DNA from 2 places in the Bradyrhizobium sp. JR4.1 genome. Region 1 is predicted to be linked to the other one. Evidence: riboswitches for the same ligand, from Rfam matches in the RefSeq annotation. Region 1 holds a riboswitch; the other holds the start of a gene.
The links. Region 1 has a riboswitch for cobalamin ahead of ABIB90_RS20690 (DUF1636 family protein). Riboswitches for the same ligand answer to the same signal wherever they lie in the genome.
Positions count from the first base shown of each region.

Region 1 (11,115 bases):
ACCGGCGATCGCGATCGGTTGCCGCGCTCTGCATGACGATGCCTGGGCCGAGGCCACGTCCGCGCGGCTGGCGCGAGACTGCGTTCGCCTCGACGGCATGGTGCGGTCGCAAGGCTGGACGCTCGTTGGCGGCACGCAGCTGTTTCGTCTCTACGAGACGCCTGACGCGCTTGCGGCGCAGGAGAGACTGGCGCGTCGCCATATCTGGTCGCGCGTGTTCGCGCGAGAGCCGACATGGCTGCGCCTCGGGCTTCCGGGCGGCGACTCCGAATGGACCCGCCTGGCCGAGGCGCTAGCGCGCTAGCGCGAGCAGGCCGTCGACGTCGAGATGTTGCTCGATGTGATCGGCAAGCGCATCGAGCGCACTCTCGACCCTGGCGTGATAGGGCTCGTTGCCTGCGGGAATGTCGAGCTTCGCCAAGAACGCCTTGCGGAAATCATCCGACGTGAACAGGCCGTGCAGATAGCTGCCCTGCACGCGTCCGTCGCGTGAGATCGCGCCTTCCAGTTCGCCGTTCAGCCTTGCGAATGGCCGCGTGCGATCCGGCCCATCGGTGCGGCCGATGTGGATTTCGTAGGCCTCGATCGGCTGATCCGTCGCGGCATGCACGGCCGCGACACGCGTCAGCGTCTTCTGCGGGGTCATCACCGTCTCGACGTCCAGAAGTCCGAGACCCGGTGTATCGCCCGCGGGTCCCTCGATCCCCTCGGGATCAGTGACGCTTCGTCCGAGCATCTGATAGCCACCGCAGAGGCCGAGCACATGGCCGCCTCTGCGGTAATGAGCCAGGAGATCGATGTCCCAGCCCTGCGCGCGCAGAAAGGCGAGGTCGCCGCGGGTGGATTTCGAACCGGGAATGATGACGAGGCGCACATCGCCGGGAATTGCCTCGCCCGGCCGCACCATCACGAGATCGACGCCAGGCTCGAGCTTGAGCGGATCGAGATCGTCGAAATTGGCGATCCGCGACAGCGCGAGACAGGCGATCTTGCATTGGCCCGGCTTGCGCGCATCGCTCAGGCCCAGCGCATCCTCAGCCGGCAGCTCGCCGGCGCGCGCGAACCAGGGCAGCACGCCGAAGCCGCGCCATGCGGTCTTTTCTTCGATCAGCTTATAGCCGTCGTCGAACAGCGTGGGATCGCCGCGGAACTTGTTGATGACAAATCCCTGGATCATCGCGGCATCATCCGGGTCGATCACCGTCTTGATGCCGACGAGTTGCGCGATGACACCGCCGCGGTCGATGTCGCCGACCAGCACGACCGGCACGCCAGCCTTGCGCGCAAAACCCATATTGGCGATGTCGGCCTTGCGCAGGTTCACCTCGGCCGGACCGCCGGCGCCTTCCACTAGCACGAGATCGGCGCGCGCCTTCAGCCGTTCGAAGCTCTCCAGCACCGCACCCATCAATGACGGCTTCATCGCCGCATATTCACGCGCACGCGCGGTCGCGATGCGCTTTCCTTGCACGATCACCTGCGCGCCGACATCGGTCTCGGGCTTGAGCAGCACCGGGTTCATGTCGGTGTGCGGCTCGACGCCGGCGGCGAGCGCCTGGAGCGCCTGGGCGCGGCCGATCTCGCCGCCGTCGACCGTGACGGCAGCATTGTTCGACATGTTCTGCGGCTTGAACGGGAGCACGCGCAGGCCGCGTCGCACAAAGGCGCGCGCGAGGCCGGCGACGATGAGCGACTTGCCCACGTCCGAGCCGGCCCCCTGGATCATCAATGCGCGCGCCATCGCGAGTTTCTTAGAACTCGACGCCGGCTTGCGCCTTGATGCCGGAGCGGAAGGGATGCTTGATCAGCGTCATCTCGGTGACGAGATCGGCGATCTCGATCAGCTCGTCCTTGGCGTTGCGCCCGGTGAGCACGACATGCGTCATCGGTGGCTTCGAGGTCACCAGGAAATCGACAACTTCGGCGATGTCGAGATAATCGTAGCGCAGCGCGATGTTGATCTCGTCGAGCACGACCATGCGGAGATTCTGGTCGAGGATCAGTTCCTTGGCCTTTTCCCAGCCGGCGCGCGCGGCTGCGATATCGCGGGCGCGGTCCTGCGTCTCCCAGGTAAAACCCTCGCCCATGGCGTGGAATTGGCAGAGGTCGCCGAAATGACCGGTGAGCATGCGGCGCTCGCCGGTGTCCCAGGCGCCCTTGATGAACTGCACGACCGCGCAGGGGAAGCCATGGGCGACGCAGCGGACGATCATGCCGAAGGCCGAGGACGACTTGCCCTTGCCGGCGCCGGTGTGGACGATGATGAGGCCCTTTTCGCCGCTCTTGGTCGCCATGATCTTGTCGCGGGCGACCTTCTTCTTCGCCATTTTCGAGGCGTGACGGGCGTCGGTTTCGTCGGCCGTCTGGGTATCCGGTTCTGACGTCATCGGACGGGGTCCTTCGGCTTGACAAGAGGCGGTCGGGGGCAAATGGTGACCCGGCGTTGGTTCCTGTCCTACGACAGGCGAAGAGGGAATGCGATAGGGTCCGAATCGGCAAGATTTGGTTCCAAAATGCAGCCGCCCCCGCGACCGTGACCGGAGAGATGCCCGAAGCCACTGACCCCTAGGGGATCGGGAAGGCGGGGATCGAAGGGGAAACCCTGCTCCGGAAGCCGGGAGACCTGCCAGCGCGGACGATTTTGGACCGGCGGACGGGGTGTTCCGCGACGGGGAAACGGGCCTTCGCAAGAACGGTTCGTGGGCCTCATCGCTTCCCGCTGTTTATTCTGGAAGAAGCGATGACCGTCACACTTCATGTCTGCATCACCTGCCGCGCCGGCCAGACGCTTGGCGAGGGCGAGACGACGCCGGGCAAGCGCCTCCATGGTGCGATCCTCGAGGCCGGCGTGCCCGACGGCGTCAGCGTGGTTCCCGTCGAATGCCTGTCTGCGTGCAACCAGGGTTGCTCGGTCGCGCTCAGCGCGCCCGGCCGCTGGTCCTATGTTTATGGCCGTCTGTCGGATGCGAATGCGAGCGACGTGGTCGCGGGCGCCGCGGCCTATGCGGCCGCGCCCGACGGCCTCGTGCCCTGGCGCAGCCGCCCGGAGATCTTCCGCAAGCAATCGCTTGCCCGCATTCCCCCCATTCCCACCTTGGCCGTCGTACCGGAGGCCGCCGAATGAATTCGCTCGCAAAAGTCCCGGTCACGGTCGTCACGGGCTTTCTCGGCTCCGGCAAGACCACGCTGATCCAGCATCTGCTTGCCAATGCCAACGGCAAGAAGCTCGCGGTGCTCGTCAACGAGTTCGGCAGCGAGGGCGTCGATGGCGAGATTCTGAAATCCTGCGCCGATGCGAATTGCCCGGAAGAGAACATCATCGAGCTCGCCAATGGCTGCATCTGCTGCACCGTCGCCGACGATTTCATTCCGACCATGGAGAAGCTGCTGTCGCGCCCGGTGCGCCCCGATCATATCCTGATCGAGACCTCGGGCCTGGCGCTGCCCAAGCCGCTGCTGAAGGCGTTCGACTGGCCGGAGATCCGTTCGCGGATCACGGTCGATGGTGTGATCGCGCTCGCCGACGCCGAAGCTGTCGCCGCCGGCCGTTTCGCGCCCGATCCTGACGCCGTCGAGGCGCAGCGTGCGGCGGACGAGAATCTCGACCATGAGACGCCGCTGTCGGAAGTGTTCGAGGACCAGATCGCCTGCGCCGACATCGTGCTGCTGACCAAGGCGGATCTTGCGGGCGCGGCAGGGCTCGAAGCCGCCAAGGCGGCGATCACCGCCGAGATGTCGCGTCGTGTGCCGATGCTGGCGATCACCGACGGTGCGATCGATGTGCGCCTCATCCTCGGCCTCGGTGCTGCCGCCGAGAACGATCTCGCCGCGCGTCCCTCGCATCACGACGGCGAGGAGGATCATGAGCACGACGATTTTGCGTCGGTCGTGATCGATCTTCCCGAGGTCACCGATATCGACGCGCTGGTTGCATCCGTTCAGCGGCTGGCGCGCGAGCAGAATGTGCTGCGCGTCAAGGGTTACATCGCGATGGAAGGCAAGCCGATGCGCCTCTTGCTGCAAGCGGTCGGCGAGCGCGTGCGCCACCAGTTCGACAAGCCCTGGGGCGCGGGTGTGAGGCGATCAAAGCTCGTCGTGATCGGCGAGCACGGAAATATTGATGAAGCCGCGATCAAGGCGGGACTCGGTCTTTCAGGATCTGGTATCTGATGCACGTCGTCTTCCGCGAGAGCCGCGGTCTCGAGGAGACCGCGATACCAAGGGACATCGGCCAGGACCCGGCCGATCTCGTGGTGCTCTCGTATTCGGATTCCGATCTAGCGGCGTTCGCGGCCGGTTGGCGCCGTGGTCGCGACAGCCTGCCGTCGCTACGCCTCGTCAATCTCGCCGAACTGCGTCATCCGCTCTCGGTCGACACCTATATCGAGCGCACGCTGGCGCAGGCGCGCGGCATCCTCGTGCGTCTGATCGGTGGGGAATCCTATTGGTCATATGGGCTCGCGGCCCTGCAGCAACTGGCGAGGGAGCGCGGCATCGTGCTGGCCGTGCTGCCGGCTGACGGCCGCGACGACACGCGGCTGGATGCGTATTCGACCCTGCCGGTCTCGACGCTGCGGCGGCTCAAGGTGCTCTGCGACACCGGCGGGCCCGTCGCGGCGCAAGCCGCGATCGCGCAGCTTGCGTTGGCTTCGGGCCTCTATGCGGGGCCAGTTATCGGCGAGATGACCGTGCCCGAGATGGGCTTTTACGATCCCGCGCGCGGCGTCATTGCCGCGCCGGCGTCGGGTGAGGGCAGGCCGCGAGCGCTCGTGGCCTTCTATCGCTCCTATCTCACCGCTGCCGACACTGGCCCGGTCGATGCCCTGATCGCCGCACTGCGCGAGAAGGGGTTCGACGCGCTTGGTGTGTTCGTCACCTCGCTGAAGGCCCCGGGCGTTGCGGATTGGTTGCGCACGTATCTCGCGCAAAATCCTCCGGCCGCCATCGTCAATGCGACGGCGTTCTCGGCGATGGGCGACGACGGCACGATGCCGTTCGATGCCGCATCCTGCCCGGTGTTCCAGGTCGCGCTCTCCACGGCACGGCGCGAGGATTGGGCCGGCTCGCTCCGCGGCCTGTCGCCCGGCGACCTCGCGATGCATGTGGTGCTGCCCGAGGTCGACGGCCGCCTGTTTGCGGGCGTGGTGAGCTTCAAATCGGCCGCGATGCGCGATCCCGATCTGCAATTCTCGCATCTGGCACACAGGCCCGACGAGGAGCGCGTGAAGGCCGTCGCCGCGCGCGTTGCGGCCTGGCGGCGCCTTTCAGAGAAGCCAGCCGCCGACAAGCGGATGGCACTCGTGCTCTCCAACTATCCGGGCCGTCCGCATCAGATTGCGCATGCGGTGGGACTCGATGCGCTGGCCTCGGTCGAAGCCATGGTGTCCGACCTCGCGGAGGCTGGCTTCGATGTCGATCCGGTCCATGCGCTCGGTGAGACGCTGCTCAAGCGGACCTTGAGCTGGAGCGTTGTCGATTACCGCGCTGCGCTCCTGCACCTTCCGCAAGTCTTGCAGGATGATCTCGCGCAAGCCTGGGGCGCGCCGGAGACCGATCCGGGTTGTCGCGATGGCGCGTTCCATTTTGCCGCGATTCAGTGCGGCCGCTCGATCATCGCGGTTCAGCCGGAGCGTGGCGATGCGACGACGCGCGATGTCGACTATCACGATCTCGCCCGCACGCCGCGCCATGCCTATGTCGCGTTCTATCTCTGGCTCCGAGCGCAGGGCTGTGATGCCGTCGTGCACATGGGCGCGCACGGCACGCTGGAATGGCTGCCCGGAAAATCCGTGGCGCTATCGCAGGCGTGCTGGCCGGAAGCCCTGATTGGCGATTTGCCCGTCATCTATCCCTTCATCGTCAACGATCCCGGCGAAGCCGCGCAGGCCAAGCGGCGCCTGGGCGCCGTCACGATCGGCCATCTGCCGCCGCAGCTCGCAGCATCAGCGGTGCCGGACGGGCTGCGCAGGCTCGAACAGCTCCTCGACGAGTACTCGACGGCCGATGGCCTCGACCCCGCCCGCCGCCAGCGTCTGATCGCCGCGATCCGCGACGAGGCACGCGCGGCTGGCCTCGAAGACGATCTTGGCCTCGATGCAGCGGCCGCGCCGGCCGAAGCGATCCCCCGGATCGACCGCTTCGTCTGCGATCTCAAGGAAAGCCAGTTCGGCGACGGCCTGCACGTGTTCGGCCGCGGCGCCTGCGGTGAAGCGGAACGCGACGCGTTGGGGGCCGCGCTTGCAGGACGGCGCGTCGCGCCGGGGCCGTCAGGCTCACCGTATCGCGGCCGTCAGGACGTGCTGCCGACCGGGCGCAATCTCTTTGCCGTCGATCCGCGCGCGGTGCCGACGCCGTCCGCGCATGCGCAAGGCATCAAGCTCGCGGAAGAATTGCTCCGTCGTCATCTGCAGGATCATGGCGACTGGCCGAAGGGCCTTGTCGTCGATCTCTGGGGCTCGGCGACGATGCGCACCGCGGGCGAGGAGTTTGCCATGGCGCTGCATCTGGCCGGCCTCGCACCGCGCTGGGATCATGCTTCCGGCCGTGTGACCGGCTACGACATCATCGCGCCTGCCGAGCTTGGCCGGCCCCGCATCGACGTCACGCTGCGTGTCTCGGGCCTGTTTCGCGACGTCTTCTCAGGCCTCGCGCAATTGTTCGAGGCGGCAGCCGAGGCGCTGTCGGCGCGCGAGGACGAGGGCGATGACAATCCATATCGCCATCGCACATCGCGCGTGTTCGCGCCGCGTCCCGGACAATACGGCGTGGGTCTCTCGGCAATCCCGGACGCCTTCACGCCCGAGACGCGCGACGCCGCCGGCGAAGCGTGGCTCTCGGCATCGTCATGGGCGTTCTCGGCCGATGGCGAGATCAAGCCCGATCGTGCCGGCATCGAGAAGCGGCTCGCATCCGCCGATGCTTTCGTGCACGTGCAGGATCTGCCTGAAACCGATCTTCTGCTCGCGGCCGACTATGCTGCGCATGAGGCCGGCATTGCGGCCGCCGCAGCACATCTCGGTGCGGCAGGGCCATCGCTCTATCATCTCGACGCGACGCGCCCCGAGCAGCCGCACGCGCGTACGCTGACCGAGGAAATCTCCCGTGTCGTCCGCGCGCGCGCGGCCAACCCGGCCTGGATCGCGGGCATGATGCGCCACGGTTTTCGCGGGGCGGCCGAGATCACCGCAACGCTCGAGCACATGGCCGCCTTCGCGCATCTGGCCGGCGCCGTGCCGCCGCATCTGTTCGACCTCTATTACGATGCGACGCTCGGCAGTGAGGACGTCCGCGCTTTCATGGGCCGCGAGAATCCGGCGGCACTGGCGGCGATGGAGACGTGTTTCACGCGCCTGCATGAGGCCTCGCTCTGGCGTACGCGCCGCAATTCGATTGCGGCTGCGCTGCGGGAGGCGTCATGAGCGCTTCCGTGGTCAAGGGCTGGTGTCCCGGCGCGCTGCGCCCGATGCAATCCGGCGACGGGCTGGTGGTCCGCGTGCGTCCGTTCGGCGGCCGGCTCGAAGCTGCCCAGATCTCCGGACTGGCCCATCTCGCCGAACGCCATGGCAACGGCCTGATCGACGTGACCAGCCGCGCCAATCTCCAGATCAGGGGCGTCAACGAGACCAGCCACAGGCTGCTGCTCGACGGCCTTTCGCAACTGGCGCTGCTCGACCCGGATGCTGACACCGAATCCCGTCGCAACATCCTTGTGACGCCGTTCTGGCGTGCGGGGGACGCGACCCAATCGCTCGCCGCCGAGCTCGAGGAGGCGCTCGCTGACAGCAAGCTCGAACTTCCAACCAAGTTCGGCTTCGCCATCGATGACGGCACCTCACGCGTGCTTGCGGGCGATTCCGCCGACGTGCGGATCGAGCGCGATCGTTCCGGCGGCCTGCTGGTGCGGGCTGATGGCGACAAACTTGGCCGCTCCGTCGCGCGTGGCGAGGCCGTGACCACCGCGCTCGCATTCGCCGACTGGTTCGTGACCTCAGGCGGCGCCAGAGGGGGGCGAGGGCGGATGGCGGCGCATCTTTCAGCCGGTGCAATCTTGCCGGCGGCATTGCGCGGCGAGGCCGAGCCGGCGCCGATCATGGCCACGGCGCGTCCCGGCCTCTATGCGCAAGGTGCGATGGTCGGGGTCGCCTTCGGGCAGATGGCGCATGCGACGCTCAACCAGTTCGCCGGTTGCGGGCATGCGCTGCGCATGACGCCATGGCGGATGGTTTTGAGCGAAGGCAAGCGCGCCATGCCGAACGTGACCGGTCTTATCACCGAGGCCTACGATCCCGCACTGCGCGTCATCGCCTGCAGCGGCGCGCCACGCTGTCGCGAGGCGCATGCCGATACGCGTGGCCTTGCCGCGGCCCTGGCCCCGAACATCGGCGCGGCCGCACGGCTCCACGTCTCCGGCTGTGCCAAAGGCTGCGCCCATTCCGGTCCCGCCGCCATCACTCTGGTCGCGACCGGCGCCGGCTTCGACCTCGTGCGCGCCGGGTCGACACGCGATGAGCCCATCCTGCGTGGGCTGAACCGCGACGACATTGTCCGAGATCCCTCCATCCTGATGGGAGGGCACTGATGCCGCACTCGTACGAGACCGACGGCGCGGCGATCTACCGGCAATCCTTTGCGACCATCCGGGCTGAAGCCGATCTTGCGCGCTTCACGCCGGACGAGGAGCAGGTGGTGGTGCGGATGATCCATGCCGCCGGCATGGTCGGCCTCGAAGCGCATATCCGCTTCACATCAGGCATGGCGGTCGCGGCGCGCGCGGCCTTGCAGAAGGGCGCACCGATCCTGTGCGACGCGCGCATGGTCTCCGAAGGAATTACGCGCGCGCGGCTTCCCGCGGCCAACGCCGTCATCTGCACGCTGGGCGACGAGACCGTTCCCGCGCTCGCGCAGTCCATGCGCAACACTCGTTCGGCTGCTGCCCTGGAGCTATGGCGCCCACATCTCGACGGCGCGATCGTAGCGATCGGCAACGCGCCGACCGCGCTGTTTCACCTCCTCAACATGCTGGAGGACCGGGACTGCCCGCGGCCTGCGGCGATCATCGGCTGTCCCGTCGGCTTTGTCGGCGCGGCCGAATCCAAGGCTGCGCTGATGGCCGATCCGAAGGTCGCCGCGTTGACGGTCGAGGGCCGCCTCGGCGGTTCCGCGATCACGGTCGCCGCCGTGAACGCGCTGGCGAGCCGGAGCGAATAGCGATGGGACGCATCATCTGCTGCGGTCTCGGCCCCGGCGATCCCGATATGATGAGCGTGCGCGCCGATCGCACGGTGCGCGGCGCCAGGCATGTCGCCTATTTTCGCAAGAAGGGTCGGCCCGGCCAGGCGCGCCGCATCGTCGAGGGCATGTTGGCTACCGACGTCACCGAATATCCCATGGAATATCCTGTTACGACCGAGATCGCCTTCGACACGCCTGAATATGTCCAGCTGCTTGCCGGCTTCTACGACGAATGGTCGGAACGTCTGGCGCGGCTGGCGCGCGCAGTCGACTTGGTCGTGCTCTGCGAGGGCGATCCCTACTTCTACGGCTCTTTCATGCATCTGCACGCGCGCCTGCAGGGCCGCGTCAAGATCGAGGTGATCGCCGGCATTCCCGGCATGGTCGGCTGCTGGAATGGCGTGGGACAGCCGATCGCGCTCGGTGATGACGTGACGACGGTGCTCATGGGCACGCTCGCCGAGGCCGAGCTCGAACGCCGCATGCGCGATTCCGATGCGCTCGTGATCATGAAGACCGGGCGCAATCTCGCAAAGGTGCGCCGTGCGCTCGCGTCCGCCGGACGGCTGGACGACGCGTGGCTGGTCGAGCGCGGCACCATGCCGGGCGAACGCGTGGTGCGGCTCGCGGATATCGATGCTGCCGATTGTCCCTATTTCGCGATCGTGCTCGTGCACGGCAAGGGCCGGCATCCGGACGCCGCCGAATGACGGGCACGCTGACCATCGCGGGACTTGGGCCGGGCAGCGATGCGCTGGTGACGCCCGAAGTCTCCGCCGCGCTTGCCGCCGCGACCGACATTCTGGGCTACGCACCCTATGTCGCGCGTGTGCCGCCGCGACGGGGACTCAAGCTGCATCCCTCCGACAATCGCGAAGAATTACAGCGCGCGAGCGAGGCGTTGCGGCTCGCGGCCGAAGGCGGGCAAGTCGTCATCGTGTCCTCCGGCGACCCCGGTGTCTTCGCGATGGCCTCCGCCGTGTTCGAGGCGCTCGAACAGGCGCCGCAATGGCGGGAGCTGCCGATCCGTGTGCTGCCCGGCATCACCGCGATGCTGGCGGCCGCCGCGCGCGCCGGCGCGCCGCTCGGCCATGATTTCTGTGCGATCAATCTCTCCGACAATCTCAAGCCGTGGGCGGTGATCGAGAAGCGCCTGCGGCTCGCCGCGGAAGCCGATTTTGCCATTGCGATGTATAATCCGCGCTCGGCGAGCCGGCCGGAAGGATTTGGCCGTGCGCTCGCAGTGCTGAACGAGGCCGGCTGTGGCGAGCGCCTCGTGATCTTCGCGCGCGCGATCAGCGCCGCCGATGAAAGGATCGAGACCGTCAGGCTGAACGAAGCGACACCCGAAATGGCCGACATGCGCACGCTGGTGATCGTCGGCAACTCGCAGACACGCCGCGTCGGCCGCTGGGTCTATGCGCCGAGGCAGGTGCGATGACCGAGCCGCTGCATGATCTCGGCCACGCTCTCGACCCGCAATCGTTCCGGCAGTTGCGGTCGCGCGATCATGATCACGGGCAGGCCGAGCACCCGCGCAGCGTCGATCTTGGCGCGCGCGCCGTCGCCGCCCGAATTGCGGGCAACGATCCGGGTGATGCCTCGCGCCCGCATCATCTCCAGCTCGCCCTCAAGCGTGAACAGCCCGCGCGACACGATGACGTCCGCGGCAAAGGGGAGCGGCGCTTCGGGCGGATCGACGAATCTCAGCGTGTAGGCGTGCTGCGGCTTTGTCGCGAAAGGTGCGATGTGCTGGCGGCCGATGGCGAGGAACACATTTGCCGCCGCCTCCGGCAGTGCGGCGACCGCGGCGTTGACATCAAATATTTCGATCCAGTCGTCGCCGGGCGCTTTGGTCCAGGGCGCACGTTCGAGAGCGATCAG
Region 1 is NZ_JBEPRY010000010.1:66,652-77,766, reverse strand. It holds gene cobD (threonine-phosphate decarboxylase CobD) at 1-304, shown strand, start outside; gene ABIB90_RS20700 (cobyric acid synthase) at 293-1,741, opposite strand; gene cobO (cob(I)yrinic acid a,c-diamide adenosyltransferase) at 1,752-2,387, opposite strand; cobalamin riboswitch at 2,428-2,645, shown strand; gene ABIB90_RS20690 (DUF1636 family protein) at 2,741-3,124, shown strand; gene cobW (cobalamin biosynthesis protein CobW) at 3,121-4,170, shown strand; gene cobN (cobaltochelatase subunit CobN) at 4,170-7,418, shown strand; gene cobG (precorrin-3B synthase) at 7,415-8,578, shown strand; gene ABIB90_RS20670 (precorrin-8X methylmutase) at 8,578-9,207, shown strand; gene ABIB90_RS20665 (precorrin-2 C(20)-methyltransferase) at 9,210-9,941, shown strand; gene cobJ (precorrin-3B C(17)-methyltransferase) at 9,938-10,672, shown strand; gene ABIB90_RS20655 (cobalt-precorrin-6A reductase) at 10,648-11,115, opposite strand, start outside.

Region 2 (11,115 bases), on a different contig from region 1:
CTCGGCTCATACAAATTTCCTTTCGATTGTCGTCTCAAATCAAGAAGCGACGCTTCTCCGGCAGACCGACGGATTTCCGATCCGGCGTTCAGGTGTACAGCGTGCAATCTCCGTGACCGGTCCTACCGATCGCAACTTCGCTGTCTTCTGGATCATGCGGCAGCGGTCGTCCACGATCTTGTAGTTCGTCTCGGCTGAGCGCTTGCGAGCGCCGTGTGTGTGACGCTGTTGATTTGTCGACGGGATCGCTGACCACGACGCGTCTCGGTGAAGTCATGCCTGCTCTCCAGCGGTTGGACATATCGGCTTCTTTACTCACTGCCTGCCATCAGGGGCGTGTCCCTCTGCATGTTGATGCAAAGGGCTAACAGCCGCCTGTTGCGCAGGGGTCTGCAACGAGTGTGCCAGCGCGGGCTCAATACAAAAACCCACGTCTGTAGAGCTAGATAGCTGGTAGGACGCGGATTGTTAGAAACCTGACCCTGTCTGGCACCGACAGGCGTACCCGCTAGCGCCGTGTCTGAAACAAAACAAGCAAGTGCGCTCTCCGCGAAATCGACGCCGCCAAAGATAGGTTGTTCGCCGCATTGAAGGTCGAGTCAGGGACGAAGAAAGATATCGCCAAGGAGACATCGCTCACCTTGGACATCACCGAGCACCGGCATTTCGGGTTGGATCATCGCTGCCATGGTCGCGCTTTCCGCTTTGATGAGCATGTCCGCCGGACTTGTCTGAATGATCCCGCTGGCCGCGGCGTACCTTCTGCCAACCATCATCGCCTTCAAGTTTCGGCATCACTACGCCTGGGCGTTGGCCATCCTGAACGTCGTCTTTGGCTCCCCCGTGCTCGGCTGACTTGGGTTCTTCGTGCGGGCGCTGATTCCTCTTTGGAATCGGCATTGGCCGCCAGGTCACAGCATTCGGCACCCGGCCTGGCGAAGACTCCAGCCGGGGATCCGGCGCAACGGTGCCCAATTACGATCTGCGCTCCGTATGGAAGCTGCCCGTCTTGCAAGCCGAGATCTTCGCCTTCGAAAGAGAGAGAGCCCGGTGGAATCAGCCGTGACCATCAAGCTGCATTGCGCGCCGTCCTCGCTTCTGAAGCGACGAGTTGGCTGCACTCAGCCGCCAGTCGGTTCACGCCCTCGCGTTCGACCTGCTCACGACCCCTTTTGACCTTCTCGCGCTCCTGCTGGAGCGCTTCGGTCTCTCGGGCGACCTCCGCGTCCTTGCTCGCCCAGGTGTTCCCGGAACCGCTGGCGGCTCTCGGTGAGAAAAGGGACGGCGAGGGATTCAGTTAGCCGAATCCCATGGTTGCAGATCGGGCACTGCAGAGTGGGTTCATGAGCGCATCTGGCCGCCGTCGCGTTAGATGTCATGCCCCCTCACCTTTCGGCAACTCCTCGGCCTGAATAAACGTGATCCGGCCCGCTCTGCCGCGCTTCCGATGTCGCTTTACCGTTATTTCGACGTCCTGGTCGAACGCTGTCAGCATACGCAGCAGTTTTACCACCGAAACCAGCCTGAACTGGCCCCGAAGCAGCTTGGACAAGTTGGGCTGCTTCACGCCCACCAGTTTCGCGGCTTGGGCCTGCGTCATCTTCCGCTCCGCCATCAACCGTTTCAGTTGTACGACGAGGGCTGCCTTGAGTTGGTGCTCGTGGGCATTCGGCAGGCCGAGATCAGTAAAAATGTTGCCGGAGCCCCGACTGTGGGCGGGCAGCTTCTTCTTCGCGCTCATCATCAGGCTGGTTTTTTCCTTGTGGATCGCTTCGGTGTCGCGCAGGCGCTGTCGAAGAGATGCCCCTTCTGCGAGGCTAGTTCGTCCCTGATGCTGATCAGCGCTCTAAAGAGCTGCTGATCGGCTCGGGTGAAGGTCAATTTGAACGCTCTACCGGGCTCGAGTGCCTTCGGAGATTTAGCTTAATTTGTTGTGGGGTTTGCTCGTCTTGGAGGACGGCACACAGGCGGGGAGCACGTATTGTGTGAGGCTAAGAGTATTGACAGTAATTCGTGCGTCCGAGCGCCTGCTGAAATCAGTGTAAGACACGGGTCACTTCCATAGAAGAGTTTCTGGCCAATCTGTGAACTCCAACTCGAAGCTACGCAGGCCAGTGAGTTTGGTCGTAAATTTAAGGGTCTTCCCTGAAAGGGCTGCCAATGAGCCAGACGCGAAGTTGAATACTGCTGTACCGGAAGCTGCGACCGCGATTCCTTGCTCGCCTTCTAAGCTAGAGAAGCCGGTCGCCTCGGAGAGTTGCCCAATTGCAACTCCCTCCGGCGCGCCGTGAAATTCCAGGGACGCCAAGTATGTTCCCTTGTCAGCAGCCCACTCGCTAACCGACACCGCTGTAATCCCCGGGTCGCTGCCATCCGTGATCCGACAGCCATATTGAACCGTGAGAACGACCCGCTCATTGCGAACTCCGACGGGCTCTCGATCGGCGGCGGTGATCGTGCACGCGTACCGCCTTGTATCCGCAACCGCGCCCGTGCTTGGCCCGAACAACTCGATAGCGGAACATAACACAAAAGCGAGAACGGATCTTATCATTCGGCTGCACCTGGTCTGGAATATCGTTCGCCTGCTCTGTACAATCTGACGCTACGGCCGATTCAAGCTTCTTCGATCGCTCTGTCGGACGAAGGACACTCACCACGACCGCGGTGTCGCACAAAGAGGCGAGCGGTTTCCCCTGGCCCCTGGATGGGTGCCCGAACCATTTCACTGCGGCGCTCACGGCGCGCAGACAGCACGTCGGTGAACTAACGCTATGGACCGATGCCTTTCAGCTCAGCGGCAGCCATGAGGGGTGCGACGAGCCGCGGCGTCGGAGCGCTACGCTCCTGACGCAGGCGCAGGCGTTCTGTGGGCGGATGCCATTTCCGCTTCCATGACCCGCGGCACAGGTCCCGAATTTCGCTTCAGTGTCAATGTAAAAGGAAACGTGGTCGCTAGGAGCCGTTCAAAGGCAGACTGACGTTCAAGCAGACGCTCTTCGAGGATCTTACGCTCGAGATCACTTAGCTCGCTTTGAAGCCGTCTGCGACAGCGCCAAATGTCATTCCGCACGTATCTGATCTCATTCAAGCGATCGTCAATCGAAGCCATCATGGATACGGTATCCAACTTGAACCAGCCATGGACAATGGTCAATCACGTCCTGTCGTAAGACGCCGATGAGATCTCACGACCTGGCAATCTGCGGACACGATGTCACGATTTCGTCCCAGCACGTTCTCTTTGTATCGCAGTCTTTCAACGCAAGAGCACGAAGTGATGACTCCTTCTGCAGAAATTCAGCTTTTTTGCCATCAACGCGCAGGATTTCAAAAGCTGCCGTTCGTCCGCGAGTCGGCCGAATAGCTATCTTATTCCAACCAACACCCGGCCAGATCAGGTATCAGGCCGCCCATTCAAGCTGGTGTCGAATGGGAGTAGGAGTAATCGGACGGTCGCACCGTCCAACTCTGGGCAACCGCGCCTTTCAGATTTGAGATCAGCAATTGCCATGCCAGCGAACTTCAGGTGGGATTGAAGACAGGCCATGTTCAGACTCGGGGCTCGTCTGTTACAAACGAGCGGGATTTTGCGGCGGCGGCGCGCCAGAGCGGCCGGACATCAGTCGGAGAGACTTTAGTCGGCAGGGCTCGGCGAATCGTGAGCGACGCAAGCGCTGGGCGCCTCGGCTCAGTGTCTCGTGCGCAGATCTTATTACCTGCCAACCCGCGTGCGGCCCGCAAGCTGGCAATTTGATCTCATCACAAAAGTTTCAGCCGGGACTGGAGCTTGTCGCATCTGGGACACTGAATGTAGTCATCAAACCAGGACATCCGACTTTGTTTGTTCGCCCGGACTCGTCACCGAAATCAGTAGCTTGCATGTCAGATGCAACTGGCATCCCAGTTGCTATTGCCCAGTAACACCGTAAGCGCTGAGTGCGACAGCGGTGTAAGACGGATACATCAGCTTTGCGGGAGCGTATTGGGCACCCAATCGCTTGATGGAGCACCGATGCGGCCACCGGACAGCTTACCCTTTTGCGGTACACCTGTTGTTGTCAGATCGACCAGCAAGATTAGTCTGATCTACCAACACGACCGCCGTGATCTAGCTCAAAGCGAACTCGCCAATCAAATATGGGCCGAAAGCTTCGTGGACGAACGCCGGCAGCGAGCACCTCGAAAGGCACAGCTTGATGCAGCCTCGCGTCAGAAGATCCGGTGCATGCTGCGCCGGCCCGTCGAGGGAACGGGGGCTCGCATCGCTTTCGACTGTTTCCTTGATTAACAATCAGAACTGATGAGGCGGGGGTATGAACAAATCGATCCGGGAGCTTCGGCTTTAGCTGAAGCATCTGTTTTGGCGATCGGGCTGCTGATGTCGTCAGGAGCTAACGCCGACGATGATCTGATGAGAACCGCCAAGGAGATCTTCCATCCGATTCCCTCAGTCGTTCCTGAGGTAAAGAACAATCCAATCACGCATGAAAAGATTCAGCTTGGCAAGATGCTGTTCTTCGATCCGCGGCTATCGGCAAGCGAGATCATCAGCTGCAATACGTGCCACAATCTCGCCACCGGCGGAGTCGATGCCGGTCCGACCTCCGTCGGTCACGGCTGGAAGGTCGGCCTACGTCGGGCCCCCACCCTCTACAATGCAGTGTTCAATACGGCGCAATTCTGGGACGGACGCGCCGTGGACCTCAAGGCGCAAGCCACCGGCCCTGTGCAGGCGAGTGCCGAAATGAATGCGACTCCGGATCATGTGCTCGACACCTTGAACTCAATGGCAAGCTATGTCGACTTGTTCAAAAACGCTTTCCCGAACGAAGCGAGACCGGGTCACCTTCGAAGGCTTTTGAAGCAACTCTCATTACGCCTGCGGCCCCATTCGATCAGTATCTGGGGGGCAATACACATGCTCTCAACGATCAGGAGAAGTCAGGCTTGGCGCTGTTTATGGAGAAGGGGTGCTCCACCTGCCACAATGGACGTCGGTGGACAGGCCTATTTCCCATTCGGCGCGATGAAAAAGCCGGACCCAAGGGTGCTTCCGGACGCCGACGGGGCCGGTTCGCGGTCACCAAGGCGGCCGCCGACGAATATGTCTTCCGCGCGGCGCCGTTGCGGAACGTCGCCTTGCGAGCCCCTTACTTCCATTCGGGTCAGGTTTGGAATCTGAAGCAAGCTGTTGCCTGATGAGTGAATTCCAGCTCGGCGCCAAGCTTAGCGATGAGGAAGAGAACGATATCGTAGCGTTTCTAAATTCGCTGACCCGGCGGCTGCCTAAGATCGAGTATCCGATACCACCCACGCGTACGAACACCACACCAGAGCCTTCTATAGACAAATAGGTTAACGCACCGGCCCCATGCGTTGGCTCCAGATGCGGTGCAACGACCCTGACCGATCTCGTGCACTAAAAAAACGCCCGGCCTCCTCGGGAGGCCGGGCGAAAGTCACGCCGGAGCGAGCTGCTTTATGAATCGCACCAGCTTTCGTCGGTAGGGAGGACTACCGGCGATCGATTTACGGCGAGGGCATTCGCCGTCAAACAACGAGGAGCGGAGATCGCTCCGCGCGAAATCTGGAGCCTCTTGCCTTCCACTCCTGTGGGAAATCTCAGGACTTGACCACCACTCGCCCGCTGTCCGGTTGGCAAGGCAGTGCCTTGCTCAAGCTGGGATCCTTCGCGCAACCGGTTTCGGTGCCGTGCCCTGAAACTCAAGCCGCCGTTTGCTTGGCGCAGCAGCATCCCCAAGCACCAACAGCGCTCGATTATCTTTCCCGAGCATCGTGCCAAAGCGCCAATTTTCGTATGACATTCCGTAAGGGCGGTAAAATTGATTGTTATGATGGCACACATCCACGCGATGGATAAATGAAACAGTCGGGCTGCGGTTCGCGTACAGCGTTAATGACTATGGAATATGTCACCTGATCGGCACGAAAGTTCCTTGATCTTCTGAACTGAGAACGCCAGCTACGTCTTCACATTGGGATCGAGATCGGTCTCTAGCTCAATGTCGATCGGAACATGAAGCAGCGAGCAGGAGGGAGCAACCTGAACACGGTCCCTACCCAGGTTTTGGACCAGAGGGGCAAGTTGGCGGAGCAGCGGCGGAAGATTGGAGCGCCACACGTTGCGACCATCGACGACGCCTAGCGAGACCACGAGATCTCTAGGAGCTGTGGCGACAATTGTGTCCAACTGGTCGGGCGCCCGAACCAGGTCCACATCAAGCCCGGCAACGGGCAAGGCCAAGGTTGTTTCAAGATTGTCGCCGATAGCCCCGAAATAAGTGGCCAGCATGATTTTAAGCGCCGGCACGGCCTTTGCGAAATGAGCATAGGCCCGGCGGACAGCCGCCCGAGATGCCTCATCCAGGTCCATCACTAGGGATTGCTCATCGAGCTGAACCCATTCAGCACCGCGCGAGGCTAGTTCGCGGAGAACATCGACATAGACTGGGAAGAGTCGATCAAGCAACGACAACGGATTGAATGCTGGATTTGAGCTTTTGCCGAGCTTCAGGAAAGTGACTGGGCCAACCAGGACGGGGCGCGTCTGCTAGCCGAGACTTTTTGCCTCCTCATACTCCTCGATCGGCTTTCGGGAGGAATACTTAAAGATTTGATCCTGGTGAAATTCCGGCACCATGTAGTGGTAGTTGGTATCGAACCACTTCGTCATCTCCTGCGCGGCTACGCCAGGCCCATGCTGAGCGTGACCACCGTCCTGAGCGCCACGTGCCATGGTCTTGAGCGACACAGGACAGTCGGTCCAGCCGTATACGTCGGGAATGGCACCGACCATTACGCTAGTATCGAGCACATGGTCGTAGAGCGAGAAGTGATTTGAAGGAATGACGGTCGCGCCGCGGGATTTCTGCCGTGCCAATTCGCGGCACGAAGTCCACTTCCCGCCTCGAGGAACTCGGCTGCGCTGGACTTTCCCGCCCAGTAGCTCTCGAGCGCGAACTTGAGCTCGCGTCGTGGGCCGATGCGTGACGTCCCCAGTGTGGCAACGGGAAGCGACCGAATAGACATAACTTAGACCCCATGATTGGGGGCAAAGGCCATGTCGGACGCGTGCAGCGAATGTCGCGTGAACGACAGCTGCTAGGCGCACCACCGGGACACCCCGCCCGTGGACGATATCTTGTCGAGGCAGGTCTCCTGGCTCGCGGGTCGTCGCTGCTGTCCGGCCTTCCCGAAGCCGCATGGCTTCAGTGACTTCGTTGGACAGCGGCTCGCCGTTCACAGTTGCGGGGACAGCGCTGGGATTACACCGGCTTCCCTCTTAGCTCCGGATCAAACGAAATCCGGAGACCACGACTTCCGGCATTATGCGGACGGGGATCGATGCGCCAACCTACCGAGCCTGGCTGCGATGTTGCCCAAGTCATTGCGAGCCGTACTAGGTAGGCTATGACAATCTGAGGCGAAATCGAGCGATGAAGGTTTCTCGACACGGGGCTGGCTATGCTGCCTTAGACGGGACACAGGTGTCAGGCACCGGACAGACGACCGCGCATTGCGGCGTGTCGCAATGGCCCTCGCACTCCGTACACTTCTTGGCGTCGATAACGTAAATGTCACGCTTGAGGCTGATCGCCGCGTTGGGACACTCGAACTCACATGCACCACAAACCGTACATTGCGAAGCGACGATCTTGTAAGCCATACCTTCCGACTCCTTTGGGCGAACGATGCGATTCGCGATCCCCTTCAAGGGCCGTGCCAAACAGACGCGTTCAATGCTGGGCAATTCGCGCAATTGTGCTGCCCGGGTCTGAGACCATGTTACATCTGCGACAGCAACAGGCCGTCTCAATTTCGAGCTATACGAGCCCTCGGACCCTGCACGAGAGCCAGTCGCGACTCAACCAGTGCGCGCTTCCAGGTTTGTCTGTCACGGCAGCGCGGGACCAACCGAGGCTCGACGATTCCGAACCGGCGGCGCGACTAAAAGCCGCGAGCCAACGCGTCTACGCCGGATCTCGGCAGACCTTCGGTCACACGCCCTGACCGGAGGTTTTTTGCAAACCTCGCTGATGGCTGCAACGTTATCTCCGCGGAACTGGCTGAGACTGGCCAAAAACAGTCTGTGCTACAAAACGCTCCGCGTCGGCGCTTCGGAGAGAAATGAAGTTGCGCTGGGAGGAGCGACACTGGCTTTGCAAAGTGACCGCCTATCAGCACGCCTGGTACAGTAGGCGCAGCAGTGCGGACGAGCGCTGGTCCGCTTTGCCTGGCCGTGCTTAGCCACCTGTCGTGCAACTATTTTGGACGAAGTGGAGGAGGGCTGAAGGATGATTGTGCAAATTGCTTCAGCGGCATGGCCTTTCCGAACAGATGGCCCTGCGCAAGGTCGAAGCCGAGTTCGGTCACAGCAATCAGGTCGGCCTCGCTCTCCACACCTTCGGCGACAGTGCGCACACTGTACTCTTTGGCTAGATCAACGATATGGCGGCACACCGTTCGCTTCAGGGCCCCATTTCCGCAACCAGAGATGAACTTCCGGTCTACTTTCAACTTCATGAACGGGAATTTCTCCACCCCCATGAGCTGCGGCCAATTGGTGCCAACATTGTCGATTGCAAGGCCAATGTTGTGAAAGCGAACCTCACGCGCGACCTCGATCAGGAGATCTAGGTTCTGGATGGCCTCCTTGCTCGCGATTTCAATCGTCAAGCCGCCGAAATCCGGGTGCGACGGCATGCGCTGACAGAGATCACGTACCCCCTGCGGGTCAATCAGGAATGCGGCCGGGAGATTGATGGAGAGATCGATCGAAGTTTGGTGCTCCAGAAGATAGTGCCAATCCCTGATGGCGCGGTCGATCACGAACTGCGACAACTCCCTAAAATGCGGATCGTGAGGCTCCGGGATGAAATAGGCTGGTGGAACAACGCCCCAGGTCGGGTGCCGCATTCGCACAAGCGCCTCGGCGCCGCGGCGGCTGAGGGTACACGCGTCAAACTTCGGCTCATACCAGAGCTCAAGCCAGCCAGCGTGTAAGGCTTCTCCGACATGGACCGCCGGACGGGGCGCCGGCTCTCTGGGCAAGAGCATGGCGACCCGATCGCGCAACGTCTCAGCTGCAAACGGCGTCCTCAGCGGCGGCAGCATAGCAAGTCCATATTCGCCCCCCACCTGCTGCACTGCCGTCATGACGATCGACTCGCGGGCGCCGAACGCCAGCACTTTGCCCGCAAATTCTTCGCGTACGAGTATCTCGAGCAATCGTCCAGGCTCGATGCGATCCGAGCCAATGCCGAGCAGGATCAGATCAGGGAACTCCGTGCAGAGTACGTGCGACAACTCGTCAGCAGTGCCGCATTCGCTGATAACAAACCCCATACCCTCCAGCACATCCCGAAGAAAGGCGCGCAGATGCCGCTTTCCGCCCGCCACGCACGCTCGCGGCCGCACCTTACGGTGCCCGAAGATTACAGGTTTTCGTCCGACAAGTTCGGCCTGCCCATGCCCCATCGCAACCACTCCCGTTCCGTGATGGTCCCTTAAACGAGGAGCGAAGGTCCAAACAAGCTGTGCTTGGCATTATCTCTCGATTCTTCGAGGTAAGCTTAAGATGGTGCACTAGCGTGCAAAATCTTTCGCGGTGTTGTTCACACGATTTTGTCGGCGCATGCGTATGATACCTGGCCGGCTTCGCGCAACTTTGTACGAGTGACGCACGCGGTTGTCGGGAATCTCACCTTCGGGTGCGCGGACCCGGTGCGCCCTATGTGCTGCGATCATCATGGTGCGAGATCTAATTGATGGACTCGCTTGTGAGTGACGATCGGCAATCACTCTTACGGCGACAACTTGCACTTTCTTCAGCTCTGCTGCTTATAGCGAGTGCGGAAGTCCCATTCTCTACCGAGCTTGATAGTTGCTCTCATTTGCGGTTTCTGTATCTTTCTGGCTATGAATTTCCTCAAGAGGGGCTAACGTTACGGGTGTTCGTGTTGGAGATGAAGCGCAAGGTCTGTCCCACGGGGCACGGCTTTGCACAAAAGGCGTGCCAGGAGCTGAGGACGCGATTGCAGAAGTGGTCGAAAAGCTCTTTCTGAACTAGGTGGCCCCGGACCGGAGTTCAGCCTTGAAGGCGCGAAGCAGGCGGCCTTGTGCCTGATTCAGGATCCCGAAGAGGGGTTCATTTTTGTCATCGAGCAACAAGCCACCGGGCAGATTGTAGGGGTCGCCACCATCTCGGCCGTACAGGCCGTGAGAGTTAGCCGGAGCCTACGGCGTGCTTCAGGATTCATGGATTTGTCGCGACTTCCGAAGCTCTCGCCACGGTCGGCGTTTGCTCGAGGCGGTACATTCGGAGGCGAAGTGCCGAGGCTGGCAGATGATTGAGGTTGCGTTGCCTCCGGATAGCTATCCGGGCTTAGAACGGGTGCGCCGTTTCGGGGATATCGGGTTGGAGGGTTGCGCTCATTGCGGTGGCCTAGCAACGGCCGGATCGTGCCGCACTGCGGATCGAGTTCCATGAGGCCTTCATGTAGTCCGCCACCGGCAGCCGGCCATCCGGTGCGATCTTCAAACCGTTCGGCCAGCCGTCATATTCGATGATCAGAGACCAGGCGCCGTCTGGTGAAATCCGGTAAATGCGGCCGAAGGGGTATCGACGACGTAGAGATTTCCGGACTTGTCGAACGACGGCCCCTCGATGAAACCATCCACTAGATGACCCCCGCGGTTGGCATCAGCCCAGTCCCAGGAAACATCCGGGCGACGAAATTGCGCCGGCATCGAGGAGAACTCGCGAGGCTCGACCAGCTGAGGCGGCTTGTCCAGATACATCATGACGCGCCTCCCAATGTGCGGCGCGGCTGGCCCTCATATTTGTAGCCGAACTGCTTGGGCATCGGTCCCTTGTTGCGATCCTTGCGCCCGGTCTGCTCCCACGCATGCGCAAGGATTCCAACCGCACGCGACAGGCAGAAGACCCCGCGCGCCAGCGCAGGCGCAAAGCCCAGCTCGCCGTAAATGACCGCGGTGGCGCCATCAATGTTCATCGGAATGAGTTTGCCCTTGCGCTGCTGCATCGCGCGCTCGATCGCGCGGGCGGCCCTGGCATAATCGCCGCTGACG
Region 2 is NZ_JBEPRY010000029.1:54,004-65,118, forward strand. It holds gene nifD (nitrogenase molybdenum-iron protein alpha chain) at 1-10, opposite strand, end outside; gene ABIB90_RS35755 (superinfection immunity protein) at 736-855, shown strand; gene ABIB90_RS35760 (helix-turn-helix domain-containing protein) at 1,376-1,744, opposite strand; partial or broken gene ABIB90_RS35765 (cytochrome-c peroxidase) at 4,304-5,357, shown strand; partial or broken gene ABIB90_RS35770 (5-methyltetrahydropteroyltriglutamate--homocysteine S-methyltransferase) at 5,990-7,053, opposite strand; cobalamin riboswitch at 7,156-7,355, opposite strand; gene ABIB90_RS35775 (4Fe-4S binding protein) at 7,487-7,690, opposite strand; gene ABIB90_RS35780 (EAL domain-containing response regulator) at 8,287-9,501, opposite strand; gene ABIB90_RS35790 (hypothetical protein) at 10,594-10,827, opposite strand; gene ABIB90_RS35795 (citryl-CoA lyase) at 10,824-11,115, opposite strand, start outside.
Region 2: another riboswitch for cobalamin. It lies ahead of ABIB90_RS35770 (5-methyltetrahydropteroyltriglutamate--homocysteine S-methyltransferase); the one in region 1 lies ahead of ABIB90_RS20690 (DUF1636 family protein).